Regions from separate parts of the Nocardioides sp. JQ2195 genome, predicted to be linked through region 2. Evidence: riboswitches for the same ligand, from Rfam matches in the RefSeq annotation. Region 2 holds a riboswitch; the other holds the start of a gene.
What was found. A riboswitch is a leader RNA that binds a small molecule or an ion and turns the genes downstream of it on or off. The one in region 2 is predicted to bind cobalamin.

Region 1 (8,550 bases), 840 kb from region 2:
CCAGCGGGTCGAGCGCGGAGGTCGGCTCGTCGAGCACGAGCACCTTGGGGTGCGTGGTCAGCACGGCACCGATGGCCACGCGCTGCTGCTGGCCACCGGAGAGCTGGGCCAGGGGACGACCGCGCAGGTCGGCCAGACCGAGCAGGTCGAGGGTCTCCTCGACCCGCTTGCGCATGGTGGACGGCGACACACCGAGGGACTCCATGCCGTAGGCGAGCTCGTCCTCGACGTTGTCGGTGACGAAGCCGGCCAGGGGGTCCTGTCCGACGAAGCCGACCACGTCGGCGAGGTCGCGGGGCCGGTGGGTCGCGGTGTCGCGCCCGTCGACGGTGACCCGGCCGCGCAGGGTGCCGCCGGAGAAGTGCGGCACGAGGCCGTTGACGGCACGCAGGAGCGTGGACTTGCCGCTTCCCGTGCGGCCCATCACCAGCACCATCTCGCCTTCGGGGACGTGCAGGTCGACGTCGCTCAACGTGGGGGCGGCGGCGCCCGAGTAGGTGATGGAGACCTGGTCGAAGCGGATCATGCCGCCACCTCGAGCTCGTCGGGCTGCGCCTGGGCTGCCGGGCGGGGCAACGGCGGGGCGAGGAACGCCGGGAGCGCCCCGACCAGGATGCCGACGCAGGCCAGCACCGGCACGGGCGGGACCTTCGCGACGGAGCCCATCACCAGGGTCGTCGGGTCGACCCGCATCTGCCAGAACGTCAGCACGGCCGCGGTGAGGCCACTGGCGACGACGAGCAGCTCGGGGACCGCCTCCGGGTCCGGGCGGTAGCGGGTGCGCCCGGTGCGACGACCGCCGACCACGAGCCCGGCGATGCCGAGGACGCAGCCGACAAGCAGTGCCGGCAGGCCCATCCAGTCGGAGGCTGTGCCGCTGAGGATCCCGTAGACGCCGAGGCAGACGCCGAGCATCCCGGTGATCACGAGGGCGGAGGTGATCCGGCGCGAGCGCGGGTCGGAGACCGTCGTCCGTCCGTAGCCACGCGAGTCCATCGCGGCGGCCAGGTCCACCGACCGCTCCAGGGCGCCCTCGAGCATCGGCATCGCCAGCCGACCGAAGCGACGGATCCGCCCGGTGTTGCCGCCGCGCAGCCTGGCCGCGTCGCGGACCCGACGGGCGTCGGTGGCCAACTGGGGCGCGAAGGTGAGCGCGATGATGCAGGCGACACCGATCTCGTACAACGCCGCCGGCACGTAGCGCAGGAGCTGGCGGGCGCTGCCCAGGGCGTTCGCTGCCCCGATGCAGCAGAAGATCGCGGCCAGCTGCAGCGCGACGTACAGCGCCGACAACAGGGCCTCGAGGGTCACCTCGCCGCCGATCTGCAGCCCGGTCGACTCGGGCAGGGGAAGCTGCGGCAGCGTGAACAGGACGGTCAGGCCCTGGGCGTTGCCCGAGAGCAGGGTCTGGAAGACCAGGTGGACGGCGATCACGAAGAGCGCCAGCTTGAAGAACAGGGCGTACGACGACGCCCACGGGGTGTCGCCACGACGAGCCGACACGACGAACCAGCTCACCGCGATGATCAACAGCAGCGGGACGGGGTTCATCGTGCGGCTCGCCGCGGCGGCCAGGCCGATCGCCCACAGCCACCAGGCACCCGGGTGCAGTGCACGCGGGTGGGTGATCAGGTGGTGTGGGCGCATGATCAGGCTGCTGAGCGGTTGCGGCGGGCCAGGACGAGACCGCCGGCGAGGAGCACCACGATGACGCCGCCGACGCCCAGGAGGACGGGAAGGTTGTCGTCGTCGGACTCGGAGTCGGCCCCGGAGACGTCGGAGCCGGAGGCGTCACCCGCCGCGGCGGTCTGGAACTCGACGGTTCCCTCCTCGGCAGGGGTGCCCTTCTCGGCGGTGTCGCTGGAGCAACCGGTGGCGGGGTAGCCGCTGATGCCGCACAGGCTCGGGCCGTAGGAGGACTTCTCCGTGCGCAGGTCGGGCGCGACGGCCTGCAACGTCTGCAGCCCGGTGGCCTTCGTCGGGACCACGGCACACAACGCCTCGGGTTCGGGGATCTCGGCGCCCTTCGCGGCGTCGGCCTCCACGCCGTAGTCAATGAGGACGGCCACCCGCTTCTGGTCGGACTCGGCCTCCTTGTCGCCGCACACCGACTCGAAGGTGACCTTGCTGAGGTCGGCACGGGGGACGTTGGGGTTGTTGAAGTCGGCGGGGGCCGCATAGCGGTAGCCCTCGACGGTGCCGTCCTTCGGCTTCGACGACGACGGACCGACCGCCTGGGCGACGAACTTGTCGTTGCTCACGCTGAAGTAGGCCCAGTAGCGGTAGACGTCGTCGGCGTGGGCGGTGGACGGGGTCAGGGCGATGACCAGTCCGGCCAGGGCCAGGGACAGGGCGGTGGCGATGGTGGTGCGCAGCGAACGCATTGGGTGGTGACCTTCTCTTGGGTTCGGCACGCGGGGTCGTGAACCGGACCGGAGGAGCGCCCGGCTCCCGTTCCGCAGACCTCGGCGGTTTGGAGCCAACATCCCGTCCGGTGTTCCGGCTTGACGGCTGCGGGTCAGCGCCGGAATCTCACCGGCTTCCCCAGAGCGGGACGTGCAGCACGACGCCACGAGACGACGTACCAGTCCGAAATGTGCCACCGTGCCTCCCGTTCGTCAAAGGCGGGCGCGCTAGTCTCACGCCATGGCCAACGTCCCCCCAGAGCCGACCACCTTCAAACCCAGCCCGGAACCGCCGCGTCCGTGGACCTGGCGCCTCGAGGACGCCTCGGGTGCCGTGGTGGAGATCACCGGCGACCTGGCCGACGAGACGTTCGTCAGCCAGGCGGACGCCGAGTCGTGGGTGGGCGAGTTCTACGCCGACCTGGCCGAGCAGGGTGTCGACGCGGTGACGCTCTTCGAGGCCGACCGCGAGGTCTACGGTCCGATGAGCCTGCACGCCTGAGCCTGCACGCTTGAGCCTGCACGCCTGAGCCTGCACCATGAGTTGCCAGGGCCCTTCGATCTGATCGGCCGGTGATGACGCCGATCGACTGCTCGTCGGCGCAGACGAAGGCGACGTGGAGCGCAGCAGGCGGAGCGGACGGCTCAGCCCAGCTCCAGGATCGCGGCCAGCACCTTCTCACCGAGCGCCCGGTCGGCCTCAGGGTCGCCGCCCGCGGGAAGGTCCGTGCGCGGGGGAGGCGCCTGCTCCCCGGGGAGCAGCACGCGGTGCCCGGCCCCGGCCTCGACGAGGTGGGTGGTGTCCTGTCCGTGGTGGGTGCGACGGGCGACGATGTCCTCGCAGAACGCCGCGGACTGCCACACCCGGTCGTCGCCGCCGGCGCTCACGATGACGGAGGCGTCGATGCGTTCCACCGGGATGTCGTAGTCGACCCGGTTGCCGTTGAGGGCGGCCACGCTCTTCTCGTGCACCTCGCGCGCGTCCGCCAGCGCGTGCCCGGTCTGGTCGACGTACGGAACGCCGGCGATCGGCTCACCGCGCCAGGTCCACTTCGCGTCGTGCACCGGACGGCCGTCCTCGAGGTCCGGGCATTCCCACACCACCGAGGTCGGCGACAGGGCGATCACCGCGGAGACCCGGACGTCACGCGCCGCCAGCAGCAGGGCTGCTTCCGCCCCGAAGGAGACACCGAGGATGCCCACGCGACGGCATCGCCGGTCGAGCTGCTCGAGGTGGGGCAGCAGCGACTCCAGCGGAACCCGCCGCGGGGTCCTCGGCTGCCCGGTGCCGCCGAACCACTGCACCGGGACGGCGTCGATGCCGTGCGTGCGCAACATCTCGCAGCGCTGTGTCTCGAGACGACCGGACGAACCGGAGAGGACCATCAGACCAAGCTCGGAGTGGGTCACACCTTCATGGAACCACGCGTCGTAGGCTGCTGTCGTGCAGCCCTACCTCGACCTCCTCCAGCGTGTCCTCGACGACGGCGCCGACAAGGGGGACCGCACCGGCACCGGCACCCGCAGCGTGTTCGGCCACCAGATGCGGTTCGACCTGTCGGCCGGTTTCCCGCTCGTCACCACCAAGAAGGTGCACACCCGCTCGGTGTTCGCCGAGCTGCTGTGGTTCCTGCGCGGTGACACCAACGTGAAGTGGCTCCAGGACCGCGGCGTCTCGATCTGGGACGAGTGGGCCGACGAGAACGGCGACCTCGGACCGGTCTACGGCTACCAGTGGCGCTCCTGGCCGGCTCCGGACGGCAGCCACGTCGACCAGGTCAAGCAGGTCATCGAGCAGATCCGCCGCGACCCCGACTCGCGGCGCCACATCGTCTCCGCGTGGAACGTCGCCGACATCCCGCAGATGGCGCTGGCGCCGTGCCACACGATGTTCCAGTTCTACGTCGCGCCGCCCCAAGGAGACAGCGTTCGGGGCCGCTTGTCCTGCCAGCTCTACCAACGCAGCGCCGACGTGTTCCTCGGAGTGCCGTTCAACATCGCCTCCTACGCGCTGCTCACCCACATGGTCGCCCAGGTCACCGGGCTCGAGGTCGGTGACTTCGTGCACACCTTCGGCGATGCGCACCTCTACTCCAACCACCTCGAGCAGGCGAGGCTCCAGCTGACCCGCGAGCCGCGTCCGCTGCCGACGTTGACGCTCGACCCGTCGGTCACCGAGATCGACGGCTTCGACCTCGACCACATCACCCTCGAGGGCTACCACCCCCACCCCGGGATCAAGGCCCCGATCGCCGTCTGAGATGCGCGAACGGTGGATTCTTGATGCCCGAACGGTGGATTCTTGATGCCCGAACCGACGATTCCTGACGCCCCGCGGGTCGTCATGGTGGCGGCGTACGCCCGGAACCGGGTGATCGGCGACGGTGGTGAGATCCCGTGGCACATCTCCGAGGACTTCGCGCACTTCAAGAAGGTCACCCTCGGCCACACCCTGGTGATGGGCCGGGCGACCTACGACTCGATCGGGCGCCCGCTGCCCGGGCGTACGACGATCGTGGTCACCCGCCAGCGCGACTGGAGCGCGGGGGAGTACGCCGACAAGGTGCTGGTCGCGCACAGCATTAACGAGGCGCTCGACCTCGCCGCGACCCAGCCGGGAGACACCGTCATCGCGGGCGGCACGCAGGTCTATGAGCAGGCGATGCCGTTCGCCACCCACCAGGTCCTCACCGAGATCGACCTCGAGCCGCAGGGTGACGCCCGGTATCCCGAGTTCAGCCCGGACGAGTGGCGCGAGACCGGTCGCGCCGCGGGCCCCGGGCTCGACTGGGTCTGGTGGGAGCGCACGGCTGCGCCGCCGACGATCGTGGTGGCCGCAGTCGCGTTCGTCCGCGATCGACAGGTGCTCACCGTCCGCAAGCGCGGCACCGGCAGGTTCATGCTGGTCGGCGGGAAGTTCGAGCCGGGTGAGGCGCCCGCCGATGCGGCCCGGCGTGAGGCCGAGGAAGAGGTGGGCCTGAGCCCGACCGACCTCGAGCCGCTCGGCAGCTTCGTCTCGCTGGCCGCCAACGAGCCCGGACACCTGCTGCGCTCCGAGGCATTCCTCGCCAGCCCCGAGGGCGAGCCGAGCATCGACGGCGAGATCGACGAGATGCGCTGGATGGGACTCGACGAGGCCCACGCCGACCTCGCACCGCTGCTGGAGCACCACGTGCTGCCCATCCTGAGGAAGCGCTTCCCGGACTGAGGTCGACGGAGGCGTGCTCCGGGGTCACACGCTCGCGACAGTGGAGGATCCCACGCAGCATGCGCGTGAAATCCTCCGCTGTCGCGCACCCAGCAGGACACCCGGGCGTGTGCACGGGCGTGGCAGGCTGGGCGTCATGGAACTCCGTGTCTTCACCGAACCCCAACAGGGCGCGACCTACGACGACCTCCTGAAGGTCGCCCTGGCCGCCGAGGAACTCGGCTTCGGGGCCTTCTTCCGCTCCGACCACTACCTCGGCATGGGCACCGAGGGGCTGCCCGGGTCGACGGACGCCTGGACGACTCTGGCCGGACTGGCCCGCGACACCACGAGCATCCGGCTCGGCACGATGATGACCTCGGCGACCTTCCGTCACCCCGGCGTGCTGGCGATCCAGGTCGCGCAGGTCGACCAGATGAGCGGCGGCCGGGTCGAGCTGGGCATCGGCGCCGGCTGGTTCGAGCAGGAGCACACGGCCTACGGCATCCCCTTCCCGTCCACCAAGGAACGCTTCGACCGCTTCGAGGAGCAGCTCGCGATCATCACCGGCCTGTGGGGCACCGAGGTGGGGGAACGGTTCAGCCACGGCGGCGCCACCTGGCCGATCACCGACTCCCCGGCCCTGCCCAAGCCGACCCAGGCCAAGCCGCCGATCCTGATCGGCGGCCTCGGCAGACGACGTACGCCGGCGCTCGCGGCGCGGTACGCGGACGAGTTCAACCTGCCGTTCGTCGACGAGCAGACCACGAAGACCCAGTTCGACCGGGTGCGTGCAGCCTGCGAGGAGATCGACCGAGACCCGGAGGAGTTGGCCTGGTCCAACGCGTTGGTGCTGTGCGTCGGGCGCGACGAGGCCGAGATCCGCCGGCGTGCCGAGGCGATCGGTCGTGAGGTCGACGAGCTGCGGGAGAACGGCTTGGCCGGCACCCCCGACGAGGTGGTCGCCAAGGTCAAGCGGTTCGAGGCCCTGGGCAGCCAGCGGATCTACCTGCAGGTGCTCGACCTGGCCGATCTCGACCACCTCCGGCTGGTCGCCGACCAGGTCATGCCAGCCGTCTGAGGCTCGGTCAGGAAGGCGTCGAGACTGGGCACAGGGAGTCGGGAGCACGAATTCGGGTGTCCGCGCAGCCACCTGTGCGCTCAACCCGGGTCCGTGAGCGATAACCTGTCGCCATGACCTCCGCTGCCCCCGCCGCGCCCTTCGGTCGCGTGCTCACCGCGATGGCCACTGCTTTCAACGATGACGACTCCGTCGACTTCGAAGGCACCAAGAAGATCGCGCAGCACCTGGTCGAGAACGGCCACGACGGACTGGTCGTCTCGGGCACGACCGGCGAGTCGCCGACCACCTCGATCGAGGAGGACGGCCAGATCCTGGCCGCCGTCCGCGAGGCCGTGGGCGCCGACATCAAGATCGTCGCCGGCGTCGGCACCAACACCACCGCCCACTCGGTCGAGCTGGCCAGGCAGGCCGAGAAGAACGGCGCCGACGGGCTGCTCCTGGTCACCCCCTACTACAACAAGCCGTCCCAGAAGGGCGTGCTGCACCACTTCCGCCAGGTCGCCGAGACCACTGGCGTCCCCGTGATGCTCTACGACGTCCCGGGACGCACCGGCACCACGATCTCCCTCGAGACCTACGCCGAGGCGATCAGGATCGAGTCGGTCGTCGCGGTCAAGGACGCGGTCGGCGACTTCGCCCGCGGCGTACGCCTGCAGCAGCTCGGCTACGCGGTCTACTCCGGCGACGACATCGCCAACCTCGGCTGGCTGGCCCACGGCGCGGCCGGCGTGGTCTCGGTCGTCGGCCACGTGGCCGGCAACCAGATCAAGGCGATGTCCGACGCCTTCCGCTCCGGCGACCACGCCGAAGCCCTCACCATCTTCACGCGGATGCTCCCCGCGATCGACGCCGTCATGGGCGTCCCCAACTACGGAGCCACCACCGCCAAGGCAGCACTCCAGCTGCTCGGCGTCATCGACAACCGACACGTCCGCAGCCCTCTCGTCGAGCTCGACGAGGAAGAAGTGACCGCACTTCGCACGGGGCTGGAGGCGGCCGGTCTCATCTGAGGAGATCCACTTTGAGCCATCCGCACCCCGAACTCTCCGTGCCGCACGAGCTGCCGAAGGGTGGACTGCGGATCACCCCGCTCGGCGGCCTCGGCGAGGTCGGTCGGAACATGACGGTCTTCGAGTACGACGGCCGCCTGCTGATCGTCGACTGTGGCGTGCTGTTCCCCGAGGACCACCACCCCGGCGTCGACCTGATCCTGCCCGACTTCGCCTCGATCCGTGGACGCCTCGACGAGGTCGAGGCGCTGGTGCTGACCCACGGGCACGAGGACCACATCGGCGCCACGCCGTACCTCCTGCGCGAGCGCGGCGACATCCCGCTGGTCGGCTCCGAGCTGACCCTGGCGCTGCTCGGCTCCAAGCTGCGTGAGCACCGGCTCAGGGAGACGGTGCACCACGTCGTCAAGGCCGGCGACACGATCTCCTTCGGCCCGTTCGACCTCGAGTTCGTCGCGGTCAACCACTCGATCCCGGACGCGCTGGCCGTGGCGATCCGCACCGGTGCCGGGCTGGTCCTGCACACCGGTGACTTCAAGATGGACCAGCTGCCGCTCGACGGTCGGATCACCGACCTGAACGCGTTCGCCCGTCTCGGTGACGAGGGCGTCGACCTGTTCATGACCGACTCCACGAACGCCGAGGTGCCGGGCTTCACCACCACCGAGAAGAGCATCGGCCCGGTGCTCGACTCCGTGTTCCACAGCGCCCGTGACCAGCGGATCATCGTCGCCTGCTTCGCCTCCCACATCCACCGGGTCCAGCAGGTGCTCGACGCCGCGGTCGCCCACGGCCGCAAGGTCGCGTACGTCGGCCGCTCGATGGTGCGCAACATGGCGATCGCCCGTGACCTGGGCTACCTCA
Region 2 (8,550 bases):
CACCCAGTGTCGTCAGGAACTTCCGGGTGACGTCGGGAGCCCGTACGGCGACACGGATCCAGGTCTCGTCCAGGCCCGGGAAGGTGTCTGCACGACGGACGGCGAATCCCGCCGACCGCAGCCGCTCACGCAGCCCGACGGGCCCTCGGACCAGCACGAACGGAGCGCTCGAGGCGACGTGCTCGAGACCCAGCTCACTGAGCCCGTCGGTGAGCACCTTGCGGCGTACGACGATCTGACGCGCGCGCTCGGCTGCGTCTGCGGCAGCCTCGTCGCCGGCACAGGCCGACATGGCCGCGGCAGCTGTCGTCGAGACCGACCAGGGCACCTGGTGGTTCCTGAGAGCTGTGACGACGGACGGCTCGGCGAGGACATAACCGGCACGGACACCCGGGATCGCCCACAGCTTGGTGAGACTCCGGATCACGACCAACCCGGGCGTGCGCTCACCGGCCAAGGACTGGGCCTCGCCGGGAACTCCATCCATGAACGCCTCGTCGACCACCACGAGGCGCCCCGGCCGCACCAAGGCGCGGATCGTCGACACCGGGTGCAGGATCCCGGTCGGGTTGGTCGGGTTGCCGACGACCACGAGATCGGCGTCCTCGGGGACCTCGTCGGGGTCGAGGCAGAAACCGTCAGACGCCTTGCAGAGCACGTGATCGGGTGCGTGGCCGGCCATGGTCAGGGCCACGTCGGGCTCGGTGAACTGGGGATGCACGACGACGGGTCGGCGCCAGTCCCGCAGGCGGGCGACGAGTGAGAAGGCCTCTGCCGCACCCGCCGTCGCCAGCACGTCATCCGACCTACGACCGTGCCGGCGAGCGATCGCGCGCTCGGCACCGGAGGCTGAGGGGTAGTGGTCGACGGCATCGAGGCTTGCCACCAGCTGATCGTGCAACCACGCCGGCCGCGGCCCGTCATGGACGTTGACGGCGAGGTCGACCATGCCCTCGTCAGCCTCGACGTCCCCGTGGTGCCGCAACGGATCCGATGGAGCGGAGGTTTCGAGACGGGCTCGTTCCTCGCCCTCCTCAACCACCGCCTCGCGGGTCGCACCCACCGTCAGTGTTGACGGTGGTTGCGGAGCGAGCCCCGGCGAGGGGCTCGAAACCACGCTCGCGTCGTAGGCGAACACCGCCTCCGCGAACCGTCGGGCCAGCTGCGGGTGACCGGCCCAGTGGGTGTGCAGGTAGGACGCGTGCACCGTGTCGGAGGCGAAGCCGATGGGGCTGCCGGCGACGGTCCACGCGGGCACGTCGGAGGAGGCCGGCGCCACGGTGGTGCGGTGGAACTCGTGTCCGGTGACGACCTCGCCCGGCCTGCCGAGCAGGGTCGAGCCCGTGGACTCGGCGTGACGGTAGGACAACGTCAACCTCGGCGTCATGCGCGCCTCGGCTGCCAAGGCTCCGACCATGGCCGCGTTGTCGACGGAACGGCACAGGTAGAGGAGTCCGGCGCACTCGGCGACGGTCGGCACGCCGGCGTCGATGGCCGCCGCGAGAGCCCGGCGCAGTGGTTCGTTGGAGGAGAGACCCGCGGCATGCACCTCGGGGAAGCCCCCGCCGAGGTAGATGCCTGCCGTTCCCGGGGGGAGCGCGGTGTCGTGAAGAGGGTCGAAGGCGACCACCTCGCAACCGGCGGCGCGCAGCAGCTCCTCGGTCTCCGCGTAGCGGAACGTGAAGGCACGCCCACCGGCCATCGCGACCACCGGAGCAACACCCGGTGGTCGAGCAGCGGCGGAGGAGTGGTCAGTCACGACCACGCTGGCGTCCGGTGGTCGAGCAACGGACACCAGCGAGCGTTCGTCCAGGCCGGGGTCCGGGAGCACGCCCTGCATCACCGTCACCGGGTCCCACGGCTCGGCCGCCAGGTCCGGGGCACGTGAGGCGAGCTCGAGGACGGCGTCCAGGTCGATCCGCTCGGTGATCCGCTCGGTCAACCGGTCCAGCGTCGCCGCGGCTTCGTCGCGCTCGTCAGCGGGCACGAGCCCGAGGTGGCGCGAGGGGGCCACGATCCCGTCGTCACGGTGCAGTACGCCGAGCACCGGCAGGTGGATCGACCGGCGTACCTCGTCAGCGTGCCGCACCGATCCGGCCTTGTTCAGGATCACCCCGGCGATCTCGACCGAGGGGTCGAACGATGCCATGCCGTGGACGACGGCTCCGACGGAACGTGACGCGTGCGAGACGTCGACGACGAGCACGATCGGGGAACGGGTCACCGCGGCCACGTGGGCAGTGGAGGCGAATCCGTCGCCGCCGATCTGTCCGTCGTACAGGCCCATTACGCCTTCGACGACCGCCAGGTCAGCGCCGGCAGCACCGTGCAGCAGCAGGGGGACCAGCAGGTCCTCACCGACCAGGTGCGGGTCGAGGTTGCGTCCCGGCCGGCCGGTGGCCAGCGCGTGGTAGCCGGGGTCGATGTAGTCAGGTCCCACCTTGTGCCCGCTGACCGCCGACCCGCGACGCGAGAGCGCCGACATCAACCCGGTGGCGATGGTGGTCTTGCCGTGCCCGGACGCGGGAGCCGCGATCACCAGGCGCGGAAGGCTCACCATTCGATGCCCCGCTGGCCCTTCTGGCCGCGGTCCATCTGGTGCTTGACCTTGGTCATCTCGGTGACCAGGTCGGCAGCCTCGACCAGCTTCGGGTTCGCGCGGCGTCCGGTGACCACGACGTACTGTCGGCCCGGGCGGTCGCGGAGCGTCGAGACCACGTCGTCGACGTCGACCCAGCCCCACTCCATCGGGTAGGTGAACTCGTCGAGCACGTAGAGGTCGTGGCGTTCCTCGGCGATCCGGCGCTTGACCTCGGCCCAGCCCTCGGCAGCGTCGCGGGCGTGGTCCTCGGCGGTGCCCTCCTTGCGCGACCACGACCAGCCGGAGCCCATCTTGTGCCACTCGACCGGCCCGCCCTCGCCGGTCTCCTCGTGCAGCCGGCCGAGGCGCTCGAGCACGGTCTGCTCGCCGATGCGCCACTTGGCCGACTTCACGAACTGGAAGACACCGATGTTCCACCCCTGGTTCCACGAACGGATCGCCAGCCCGAAGGCGGCGGTCGACTTGCCCTTCCCGTCGCCGGTGTTGACCATCAGCAGCGGTTGGTTGCGACGCTGTGCGGTGGTCAGCCCGTCGTCGGGAACGTTCGGCGCAACACCCTTCGGCATCAGGCCGCTCCTTCGTCCTGGCCCGCGAGGGATCCGCGCACCACGGTGGTCAGGGCGCTGGCGCTGACCTCCCCGAGAGGGACGTACTCGGCTCGCAGCTCACCGGCCAACGTGTCCGCCAATCCCATCCGGAAGCGGCCGACCTCGCAGTCGATCACGAGCGACGAGATGCCCTGGCCAGCGACGTACGCCGCGACCCGGCGCGAGCGGGGTACTGCCTCGGGTCCGTACGTCGCCCGCCCGTCCGTCACTGTCACCAGCAACGGACGTCGTCGCGGGTCGCGGATCCTCTCCAGCCGCAGCACCTCGGCGGCCTTCAGCAGTCCCTCCGCCAGCGGGGTGCGACCGCCGGACGGAAGCTCCTCGAGTCGGCTGGCCGCGATGTCGACCGAGTGGGTCGGCGGCAGCACGAGGCTGGCCTCACCGCCCCGGAAGGTGACCAGGCCGACCTTGTCGCGACGCTGGTAGGCGTCGAGCAGCAACGAGAGGATCGCGGTCTTCACCTGCTCCATCCGCCTCTTCGCGGCCATCGAGCCGGAGGCATCGACGCAGAAGAGGATCAGGTTCGACTCGTGGCCCTCCTTGGTGGCGACCCGGAGGTCGTCACCACGGAACCGCATCGGGCCAGCGGTCCGACCGCGTCCGAACTGGTGGGGAGCCGCGGCGCGGATGGTCTCGGTGAGGTGGATCGATCCGCCCACTCCACCTGCGGGTCGACGTGCACCGATGCGACGCCCGGAGTCGGTGATCGCCCGGCTGCGGCGCCCGTTCTCACCCGCCCCGGTGCCGGACACGGTGAACAGCTTCGGTCGGTAGGGCTGGCTCGCCCGGGCCACCTGCGTGCTGCCGACCCCCGCCTCGCTGGCGTCATACGAACTGGTCGTCCCGGGGCCCGATTCGAATGACGTTGCGGATGAGGTTGCGGAGTCGACGCTCGGGACGTCATCCGTTGCGGTCGTCGGAGGCGCCGAATCGGATGACGTTGCGTCGGGAGAGTCGGAGGGGGAGGTGTCGGGGGAGGTGTCGGGGGAGCCGCCACCATCCGGCCCACCACCGGGCCCACCACCGGGCCCACCACCGGGCCCACCCGCCGGCGGCTCGGGAGGGAGGTCATCGTCACCGAGGAGCTGGTCGAGCAGGTCCTCGTCGATGCCGGGCGCGTCGAACGGGTTGCGCCGGCGTCGGTGGGGGAGCGACAGGCGGGCCGCAGCGCGGATGTCCTCGCGACTGACCGTCGTACGCCCGTGCCACGCAGCGTGCGCGACCGCGGCCCGCGCGGTGACGATGTCGGCGCGCATTCCGTCGACGTCGAAGGCGGCGCAGACCTCGGCGATCGTGAGGAGTGCCGCGTCGCCGAGCACGACCTGGTCGACGAGCTTCTGGGCGGCCAGGATCCGGTCGGTCAGCGCGCGCTCGTCCTCGGCGTACGACGCAGCGAACCCGGCGGGATCGGTCTCGAAGGCGATCCGCCGGCGGACCACGTCGACCCGCAGCGCCGGGTCACGCGGAGCGGCCACCTCGACGGTGAGCCCGAAGCGGTCCAGCAGCTGCGGCCGCAGCTCGCCCTCCTCGGGGTTCATCGTGCCGACCAGCACGAAGCGGGCGGCGTGCTCGACCGAGACCCCGTCGCGCTCGACGGTGGAGCGACCCATCGCGGCGGCATCGAGGAGGAGGTCGACGAGGTGGTCGTGCAGCAGGTTGACCTCGTCGACGTAGAGGATGCCGCGGTGGGCCCGGGCCAGCAGCCCGGGCTCGTACTCGGCGACGCCGGACGAGAGGGCCTTCTCGAGGTGGAGCGATCCGAGCACCCGGTCCTCGGTGGCACCGACCGGCAGCTCGACCAGGCGCACCGGCCTGGTCTCGGTGTCGGCATCAGCCGGGAACGGGCCGTCCGGGGAGGCGGGACTCGCCTCGCGAGGGTCGCTGGAGAACCGGTCGCCGGCGATCACCTCGATCGGCGGCAGCACGGACGCGAGCGCGCGCACCATGGTGGACTTCGCGGTGCCCTTCTCGCCACGCACGAGCACGCCGCCAACCGACGGAGAGATCGTGGTGAGGACCAGGGCCAGGGCCATGTCATCGGATCCGACGACGGCACTGAAGGGAAATAGGTGTGAAGAAGGTGGCATTGGGGGCTCCCGCTCTCATTCGCCAACTGACTGGTGGCGGCGCGAGGCCGGTCTTCGGACTTCCCAGGTCGTGTTGCCTGAGTCACCGCAGCGGGCCCTGTGCCGGATTCTCACCGGCTTCCCAGATTCTCCCCTCCGCAGCCGTCCGGGGACGGCGGCTTCGGGACACCTCGTGCCTTCGGCGTCACCGTAGCCGGTCGGGCGCCGGGGTCGTCCACGAGGCCACCAGTCGAGCAGTGAGACAGGACGTCCGGAGGACCGCGTCGGATTCTCGTGGTGAGTGCAGCTGACAACGCCCTGGAGCTTCGCGACGTCGCCTTCGTCCGGGGCGGGCGCACGTTGCTCGAGGACATCTCGCTGACCGTGCGCCGCGGCGAGCACTGGGCGCTGATCGGCCCGAACGGCGCGGGAAAGACCACCCTGCTCAACCTCTTCGGTGCGCTGTCGTTCCCGACCCGCGGGGAGGTGCACGTGCTCGGGCACAAGCTCGGGCGGGTCGACCTGCGGGAGTTGCGCCGCTCGATCGGCCACGTGAACCCGCGCCACCAGATCGGGTCGAACCTCTCGGTGGAGGAGGTCGTGCTCACCGGGGAGACGGGCACCAACGAGATGGTGCCGCGGTGGCAACCGTCGCCCGAGACCCGTGACCGTGCTCGCCTGTTGATCAAGACGCTGGGCACCGACACGGACGAACCGCACGGGCACACGATGTCGCAGGGGGAGCGGGGGCGTGCGCTGACCTCCGACCTCGTCACGGAGACCTTCGACCATCCGATCGAGGTGGGTCGTCGCCGCGGACGCTGGTTCGCGATGACCCACTGACCCACTAGTGTCTGGCCTCATGTCATCTGCCGTCACCGTCATCGGGATCGGCGCCGACGGCTGGCCGGGCCTCCCCGCCGCCCAGCGGGAACGCGTCCTGCGCGCCGAGGTGGTCCTCGGTGGGGACCGCCACCTGGCCATGCTGCCGGACGCACCCGGCCAGGTCCGCGAGTCGTGGCCGTCACCGTTGCGCGACGGTCTGCCGGCACTGCTGTGGAAGCACGACGGCAAGCGCGTGGTCGCCCTGGCCTCGGGCGACCCGTTCGTCTCCGGCATCGGGGGCACGCTGGTCGAGCTGCTCGGCCGCGGCGCCGTGGCCGTCGAACCAGCGGTCTCGTCGGTCGCGCTGGCCCGCGCCCGGATGGGGTGGGACGCCGAGATGGTCGAGGTGGTCAGCCTGGTCGGACGCGACGTGCACGCGGTGCTCCGCGCACTCGCCCCCGGGCACCGCCTCGTCGTGCTCTCCTCCGATGCCCGTACGCCGGCAGCGGTCGCCGCCCTGCTCGACCGCGTGGGCTACGGCGCGTCGACGATGACGGTCCTTGGGGACCTCGGCTCCCGCGACGAGACGCGCATGGTGTCGACGGCCGCCGCGTGGGACCTGGCAGCGCCCCAGCTCAACGTGATCGCTCTCGCCCTGGTCGGGCCGGTGATCGGCGGCTGGGCGGCCGGTCTTCCGGACGACGCCTTCGAGCACGACGGTCAGCTCACCAAGCGCGACCTGCGTGCCTCGGCACTGGCCCGGCTCGCTCCGACCCCCGCGGCGTTGCTGTGGGACGTCGGCGCCGGTGCCGGCTCGGTGGGCATCGAGTGGATGCGGGCACATCCGACCTGTCGCACCATCGCCGTCGAGAGCAACCCGGAGCGTGCCGCTCGGATCACGCGCAACGCGCAAGCACTCGGCGTACCCGCGTTGGAGGTCGTCGAAGGCCGTGCTCCGGAGGCACTTGACGCTCTGGCGAGGCCCGACGCGATCTTCGTCGGAGGTGGTGCCACAGCGCCGTCGATGGTGGAGAATTGCCTTGCTGCACTGGGACCTGGCGGTCGGCTCGTGGTGCACGGGGTCACCGTCGAGACCGAGGCCGTCCTTGCCGCAGCGCACCGGGAGCACGGTGGTGAGCTCACCCGTCACCAGGTCGAGACGGCCGCCCCGATCGGCACCTTCACCGGCTGGACACCGGCCCGCACCGTCACCCAGTGGGCGCACACCAAGGAGTCGTCATGACCGTTCACTTCGTCGGTGCCGGGCCCGGAGCGGCCGACCTGATCACGTTGCGTGCCGCCACGCTGCTGTCCCAGGCAGACGTGGTGCTCTATCCGGGCACCTACCTCGACGACGAGGTGCTGTCGCACTGCCGGCCCGACGCCGTTCGGGTGGACACCCAGGACCTCGACCTCGACCAGATGATCGCGATCATGGCCGATGCCCACCGCGGCGGCCAGGACGTCGTCCGCCTCACCTCGGGGGACCCGTCGGTCTACTCCGCGCTGGCCGAGCAGACCCGACGTCTCGATGCGGCAGGGGTGCCGTGGGACGTCACACCCGGCATCCCGGCGTACGCCGCCGCGGCGGCCAGGTTGGGACGCGAGCTGACCGTGCCGAAGCTGGCGCAGTCGGTGGTGCTGACCCGCGCACAGGCCCGGTCCACCGCGATGCCATCGGGGGAGAAGCTGGCGAGCTTCGCCGCCACCGGAGCCACGCTCGTGCTGCACCTGGCGATCACGCGCACCCGGGAGCTGGTCGAGGAGCTCGCGCTCCACTACGGACCGACCTGCCCGGTCGCGGTGATCTCGCGGGTCAGCCAACCGCAGGAGCTGGTGCTGCGCGGCACGCTGGGCGACATCGCCGACCAGGTCGAGGCGGCGGACCTTCGCCAGGCAGCGCTGATCATGGTCGGTCCCGCGATCGACCCGTCGCTCGTGTCGCAGGAGCTGGCGGAGTCCTACCTCTACGACCCGGCTCGGGACCGCTCCGTCAAGCGCTGACCCGTCGCCCTTCCTGTCGAGCGATCGCCAGTCCGGGGCGGCAGGCTGAGCTCACGACAGGTCGGTCAGAACTCAGACAGGTCGGGCAGAACTCACGACGGGTCGACGAAGCGCGGGGTCCAGACCCGACCGGCCGGCGTACGACGGGTGCTCGAGGCGCCGATGAGCAGCAGGCACTTCATGTCGATCGTGCCCGTGTCGAGCTCGCCCAGGGTCGTCAAGGTGAGTGACTCCTCGGCGCGGCCGATGTCGCGGCCGATGACGACGACGGTGTCGGGGGCGCGCTCGTCGAGCAGCACCTTGTGGGCCAGCGCGACCTGGTCGACCCTCGAGCGTGAAGCAGGGTTGTAGATCCCCAGCACCAGGTCAGCCCGGGAGACTGCTCGCAGCCGGTCCTCGATCACCGACCAGGGCTTGAGCCGGTCGCTCAGGCTCATCACAGCGA

Region 1: another riboswitch for cobalamin. It lies ahead of ncot_RS10850 (SCO2322 family protein); the one in region 2 lies ahead of ncot_RS14910 (VWA domain-containing protein).

The regions. Positions count from the first base shown of each region.
Region 1 is NZ_CP050902.1:2,285,030-2,293,579, reverse strand. Features, by position in the region: gene ncot_RS10860 (ABC transporter ATP-binding protein) at 1-526, opposite strand, end outside; gene ncot_RS10855 (energy-coupling factor transporter transmembrane component T) at 523-1,647, opposite strand; gene ncot_RS10850 (SCO2322 family protein) at 1,650-2,384, opposite strand; cobalamin riboswitch at 2,471-2,592, opposite strand; gene ncot_RS10845 (hypothetical protein) at 2,647-2,907, shown strand; gene ncot_RS10840 (acyl-CoA thioester hydrolase/BAAT C-terminal domain-containing protein) at 3,051-3,815, opposite strand; gene ncot_RS10835 (thymidylate synthase) at 3,850-4,665, shown strand; gene ncot_RS19690 (dihydrofolate reductase) at 4,711-5,613, shown strand; gene ncot_RS10825 (LLM class F420-dependent oxidoreductase) at 5,750-6,673, shown strand; gene dapA (4-hydroxy-tetrahydrodipicolinate synthase) at 6,787-7,686, shown strand; gene ncot_RS10815 (ribonuclease J) at 7,698-8,550, shown strand, end outside.
Region 2 is NZ_CP050902.1:3,122,950-3,131,499, reverse strand. Features, by position in the region: gene ncot_RS14920 (cobyrinate a,c-diamide synthase) at 1-2,560, opposite strand, end outside; gene cobO (cob(I)yrinic acid a,c-diamide adenosyltransferase) at 2,554-3,168, opposite strand; gene ncot_RS14910 (VWA domain-containing protein) at 3,168-5,243, opposite strand; cobalamin riboswitch at 5,325-5,485, opposite strand; gene ncot_RS14905 (ATP-binding cassette domain-containing protein) at 5,574-6,119, shown strand; gene cbiE (precorrin-6y C5,15-methyltransferase (decarboxylating) subunit CbiE) at 6,139-7,344, shown strand; gene cobM (precorrin-4 C(11)-methyltransferase) at 7,341-8,105, shown strand; gene ncot_RS14890 (precorrin-2 C(20)-methyltransferase) at 8,198-8,550, opposite strand, start outside.